Regions from separate parts of the Lentibacillus sp. Marseille-P4043 genome, predicted to be linked through region 2. Evidence: riboswitches for the same ligand, from Rfam matches in the RefSeq annotation. Region 2 holds a riboswitch; the other holds the start of a gene.

Region 1 (3,183 bases), 490 kb from region 2:
AAATCAATATTTGCTGAGGTTAAGCAGGATGGAATTAAGAATCGCTCATTTATTTTTGAAAAACAGGGAACACAATTAACATCAATTGTTGAGAAAATCATGAACGAAATCCTAAATCGTAAAGAAACATTATCATTACTGGCAAATATTTTTATTACAGATGACTATATTTTCCAGCATTCCTTAAATGTTACAATTTACTCATTGGCTATCGGTACGGAACTTAATCTCACCAAAAAGGAATTATCTGAAATAGGTACTGGTGCGATGCTACATGATATAGGTAAAATTTTTCTAGATCAGGATATTTTGCAGAAACCTGGTAAACTAACCGATGAAGAATTTGAAATGATTAAACAACATACTAAATTAGGTTTTGATTTTTTACGGAAACAAATGGATCTTCCTTCTGTTATTGCCCATTGTGCGTATCAACACCATGAACGGTTAGATGGTACTGGTTATCCGCGAGAACTTGTTGGTGACGCCATTCATAAATATGCAAAATTAATCGGTATTGCCGATGTTTTTGATGCTGTTACAAGTAATCGTGTTTACCGTGATGCAATGCTACCACATGAAGGACTAGAAATTCTTTATGCAGGTGCAACTTGCTTATTTGATAAAGAAATGGTTGAAGCGTTTAAAAAGAGTGTCGCGGTTTATCCAAATGGATTGTCTGTTCAATTAAGTGATGGTCGAAAGGGTGTTGTTGCCAGACAAAATAAAAGTCTATGTGATCGCCCAATCGTTCGAATTGTTGAAGAAAAAAATACCCAACTTGTAACTCCGTATGAAATCGATTTAGCTTCCATTGTTAATGTTACGATTTCAGCTTGTCAGAAATAATATAAAATCGGGAATTCTAACCCCTCTAAAACAAGCATAAGTTGTTTTAGGGGGGTTTTCATATTGAGAAAACGACTAGCTTTTGGAAAGAGACGATCACCACCTCCAGTAAAAAACATTTTTGTTATCACCATGATTTTATTTGTGTTAATGATTTGGTTAAGTTTTGTAATAGTTGATAAAGGAATTAAACCAACATTAATGGATGTTGCAGAAACAAAAACAACTGAATTCGCCACAAGGGCGATAAATGCAGCTGTTAAATTTGCCGAGACCTATGAATTTCAAGATGTAACGGATGTTACGCAGAATGAAAATGGTGATATCACTTCCTGGAAATTTAATTCTGCTGCAGTCAATGAAATTAATCGTTATGCAACGGATCGAGTGGAGGAATTCTTTAAACGAATGAACAGTGGTGAAATACCACCGGAGGAGCAAGAAAATTTAAATCTAGACTATGGTGATACAGCTGAAGAAAAAAGTAACGAGGATCCAACTGTAGTAGAAATCCCTTTAGGTCAGGCAACAGGTAATACCATTTTTGCCAACTTAGGACCAAAAATCCCTGTTAATTTAGAACTCGTTGGTAATGTAAAGACCGACGTTGTTCATGATATAGAGGGATTTGGGATTAATAGTGCGCTAATTAAAGTATATATTCATGTAGAGGCAGAGGTCCAAATTGTTATACCGTTTTCAACTGGAGTAAAAGAAGTAAGTACAGATGTATATGCAACTTCAGGAGTAATTAATTTAGGTGTTCCAGATTTTTATGGTGAGGGAGGAAATAATAATCCATCCATATCAATCCCGAAAGATGACTTTGAAAAAGACTTGCAAGATGATAAATAGTTTAGTATAGTTAGGTTAATAATTAAATAATTTAACCTTATCAGATCGGTGAGGTAGAGGTGCAAATGAGATTAGTAATCAATCGGAGAATGACAACGATGATGATTGACAAAAGGATTGTTTGCCGAAGTGTAATAAGGGTCAGACTTATTATTGCTGGTGTATCTTTGAACAAAGGATATACTGTCATGCTTATCGGAATGCATGGAGAACTACTGATCGAAATGGAGGATAACGTATACTTTTTTTAGCAATGGTAGGTTATTTTCTATCGTTGCTTTTTTGTGTTTTTTGGCAAGGATTGTTTGCCAAATAGGACATGAAGCTAAGTTCCTCTTATTTTGTGGCGTATCTCTATGTACGAGTTATTATAAATGGAGGTAGCAATTATGGAAGGAACAATTTACTCATTAATTCCAGCACTACTTATGCTCGTTTTAGTCCTACTTACAAGAAAAGTTCTACTATCATTGGGTGTAGGAATTGTTGTTGGAGCATTATTTATTCATGATTTTAATATTATTGCTTCGATTGAAGAAATTTGGCAAACGTTTTATGCGATTTTTGTTGTAGATGGTTCGTTAAATGCCGGGAATATATTGTTATTATGTTTCTTGTTATTTTTAGGAATTATGACCGCTTTTTTAACAGCGTCTGGCGGCAGTCGGGCTTTTGGTGAATGGATGATTAAGCGTGTGAAAACAAGAACTGGCGCTCAAGTTATGACCGCTATCTTTGGAATTATTGTTTTTATTGATGATTATTTTAATGCATTAGCTGTCGGGCAAATTGCTCGGCCGTTAACAGATAGACACAAAGTATCACGAGCTAAATTGGCTTATTTTATCGATTCAACATCTGCTCCTGTAACCGTTATTTCTCCAATCTCCAGTTGGGGCGCTTATATCATCGGTTTACTAGGAAGTTTGTTGGCAGCAAATGAAATAACAGATATACAACCGTTAGAAGCCTTTGTGAAAATGATTCCGTATAATTTTTATGCATTAGCAGCACTACTTTTTGTATTTTTGACAGCATATATGAGAATCGATTTTGGCCCAATGCGTAAACATGAAAAACGTGCACTTGATACAGGAGAGGTTGTTAATCCAGACGTAAAAGTGCCTGGAGATTTGAAGGAAACATTTGAGCCACATAAAAACGGAAGAATATATCATTTGCTTGTCCCTATCCTTGTTTTGGTTGTGGCAACTGTTGGGATGATGATAATTACTGGAATACAGGCCAGTGATAATGCTACAATATTGACTATTTTTGCTAATACAAACGTTAACTTGTCCCTGTTTGTTGGTGGACTATTAGCAGTTGCAACTGCTTTAATCTTCCATATGCAGCAAAGTGAACCGCGAGCAAATTTGGTTAGCGTTATTTTGGAAGGAATAAAAACAATGCTTCCAGCTATTTATATCTTAATAATGGCTTGGATGATCGGTTCCGTAATTGGAACATTGGAAACAG
Region 2 (3,183 bases):
TCCATGCCTTTCCAATCTACTCCATCACGGTTAATTCCAAATGCAACAGATGGACGTTTTACAGCGGAAGATTTACCATATGGAACCTACTTTTTTTGGGGGACGTGGGGACAGGTTTGTTGTCCCAGCCTGATTTAGCGTAGTGGCGCGGGTTAGAGGGTGGGACAACAAACCTGTCCCCATGTCCCACCTGCCACCATCCTGCGTCCCAATCTATCTCAGAACCGCTTGCAATCTCCTTTTTTCTTCATCTGTTAAAGGCACCATTGGCAACCGAACATTTCCAACGCGAATGCCTTTTTGGTTTAACGCTTCTTTTGTTGGTGATGGGCTTGGTTGCGCAAATAATGCCTTCATCACTGGGAGAAGCGTTCGATGCATCGAAGCCGCCGCTTGTGTATCACCATTGTTAAAATGGCTGATCATTTCCTGCATTTCATTCCCCACGATATGGGCAGCAACAGAGACAACGCCTGCTCCGCCGATGGACATAACTGGTAATGTCAAACTATCATCTCCACTGTACAGTGTAAAATCATCAGGGGTTTGGCTGATCACTTTCGCCATTGCATCCAAATCACCGCTCGCATCCTTTATCGCCACAATGTTTTCAATCTCTGCTAATCGGACAACTGTCTCTACCGCTATTGCAACAACGCTTCGGCCAGGTACATTATATAGCATTACTGGTAGTGACGTGGACGCTGCAATAGCTTTAAAATGTTGAAACAATCCTTCTTGTGATGGTTTGTTGTAATAAGGTGTCACAAGCATTACACCATCGACACCTGCTTGTTCAGCCTTTTTGGTTAAATCAATAGAAGCTTTCGTGCTATTCGATCCGGTCCCAGCGATAACAGGTATTCTACCGTCCACAACCTTAACAACATAGGTGAACAATTCCGCTTTTTCATCGGTTGTTAGTGTAGGACTTTCTCCAGTTGTTCCGGCGATCACTAGTCCATCAGAACCATTTGTAATTAAATGATTCACTAAATTACTTGTAGCGTCAAAATCAATCTCTCCATTTTGATCAAATGGGGTAACCATTGCAGTTAAAACTTTACCAAAATCCATGACGACACACCCTTTACATATTTTTTAGTAAGTAAGGTAGTAAGGGTATCGCAAAGCAAACGCAAAAAAAGCAACAACGAGGGCTTCGCTGTTGCAGTAGAAACGATCGCTTCCTGCGTAAGATAGCCCTTCATATAGTCACCTATATGACAGTCCTGCATTTCTTCAACACAGTCCCAGCTTCAAGAACATGAGATTCTCTCTGCTTCGGCAAATCACCCCTTTCCACAATCGTCATTGGAACCCATTTTCCTCACATTGTGTACTGATGGCCCTTGCGCCTCTATCCTCACTTCAAACATATTGAAACAAGAAATGATTTAATTTAAACTCTAAAATAACACACAAACGTAACGATTACAAGAGGTGTGGAGTGGGACGTGGGGACAGGTTCCGCGTCCCACCCGCTATCACGCATCACTACGGCATTTCAGGCTGGGACAACTAACCTGTCCCCATGTCCCGCTCATCCTAATACGGCGCGGTCGCTTTCGAATTTGGTGCCGCGGATGCGTTGGAATTCTTTTAGTAGGTCTTCGATGGTTAGTTTTTGCTTTTCTTCTCCGTTTACGTCTAGGATAATTTGGCCTTTATCCATCATGATTAATCGGTTGCCTAAATCGAGTGCTTGTTGCATGTTGTGGGTGACCATTAGTGTCGTTAAGTTAAATTTGCTGATGACATCATCGGTAAGTTTGGTGATTAATTCTGCACGTGAAGGGTCCAATGCCGCTGTGTGCTCATCAAGCAGTAAAATATTTGGTTCGGTAAAAGTGGCCATCAATAGTGACAATGCCTGACGTTCCCCACCGGAGAGAAAGCCGACTTTGGCATTTAACCGATCTTCCAAATTCAAATTTAGGGATGCCAATGTCTTCCTAAACATTTCCTTCCGCTTCTTCGTAACACCTGGTTTCAATTTTCTTCTCTTATTACGCGCATATGCCATTGCCAGGTTTTCCTCAATGGTCATGGATGGTGCTGTACCGGCCATTGGATCCTGGAAAACACGACCGATATAGGCAGAACGTTTGTATTCGGGCAAATGAACAACCTGCTTGTCATTGATAATCACATCGCCAACATCCGGGATTAAATTTCCGGAGACAACGTTCATTAGTGTCGACTTACCCGCACCATTACTGCCAATCACAGTAACAAATTCGCCTTCCTTTAGTTCCAAATCTACACCTTGTAATGCTTTCTTTTCATCTGGTGTTCCTTCGTTAAAGGTAATTGAGATATTTTTCATTTCGAGCAAAATTTACACCTCCCTTACTTTTTCCTGGCTAAGGCTGGCGCGCTTTTCCAAACGGCGCTTTTTCTCTTTCCTTGCCTGTAAAACTTTTGGTGTTACCAATGCAGCGATTACGAGCAATGCGGTGATCAATTTCATATCGCCTGTTTCCAAAAATTCAACCCGCAGTGCCATCGCAACGACAATCCGATAAATAATCGCCCCACCAACAACAGCTAATGTGGCTCTAGCAATTGTCTTAGTACCAAATAGTGCTTCTCCAATAATTACGGAAGCCAAACCGATGATGATCATACCGATTCCCATGTTTACATCAGCGAATCCCCCATGTTGCGCAATCAAGCCGCCCGATAACGCGACAAGTCCATTAGAAAAGCCGATCCCAACAATAATTAATGAGTCCGTATTCGCAGACAGGCTTCGGATCATCACCTGATTATCACCTGTAGCCCTTAACGCAAGGCCCACCTCTGTTTTCAAATAGTAATCTGTCAACAGTTTGAAAGCTAATGTTATGACAATCATCACGATGACAATGCTCCATGTCGCTGGAACCCGATCCGCACCGAAGAACGTTAACACACCATTTAATAATTGGTCCAACCCTGTTGCCGCCCAAACCGACTCTAGCTGTGTAAAAATAGTTTTTCCATTTAAAAGGGACAATGTAGGCTGTCCCATGATTCGGAGATTAATAGAATAAAGGGCAATCATCATGAGAATCCCTGATAATAGGGCGTTAATTTTCCCCTTCGTATGTAGCACCCCTGTAACACAGCCTGCTAAAAACCCGGCTAAGGCTGCCAAAAGACTTGCAATAATCGGTGGTACACCATTCATAATCGAGA

The links. Region 2 has a riboswitch for lysine ahead of dapA (4-hydroxy-tetrahydrodipicolinate synthase). Riboswitches for the same ligand answer to the same signal wherever they lie in the genome.
Region 1: it holds a riboswitch for lysine, as region 2 does, so the genes downstream of both, C8270_RS10555 (Na+/H+ antiporter NhaC family protein) here and dapA (4-hydroxy-tetrahydrodipicolinate synthase) in region 2, are expected to answer to the same signal.

The regions. Positions count from the first base shown of each region.
Region 1 is NZ_LT984884.1:2,169,330-2,172,512, forward strand. Features, by position in the region: gene C8270_RS10545 (HD-GYP domain-containing protein) at 1-849, shown strand, start outside; gene yunB (sporulation protein YunB) at 913-1,704, shown strand; lysine riboswitch at 1,751-1,927, shown strand; gene C8270_RS10555 (Na+/H+ antiporter NhaC family protein) at 2,094-3,183, shown strand, end outside.
Region 2 is NZ_LT984884.1:1,678,809-1,681,991, reverse strand. Features, by position in the region: partial or broken gene C8270_RS08250 (PTS sugar transporter subunit IIA) at 1-86, opposite strand, end outside; gene dapA (4-hydroxy-tetrahydrodipicolinate synthase) at 214-1,077, opposite strand; lysine riboswitch at 1,193-1,371, opposite strand; gene C8270_RS08240 (ABC transporter ATP-binding protein) at 1,544-2,329, opposite strand; gene C8270_RS08235 (ABC transporter permease) at 2,342-3,183, opposite strand, start outside.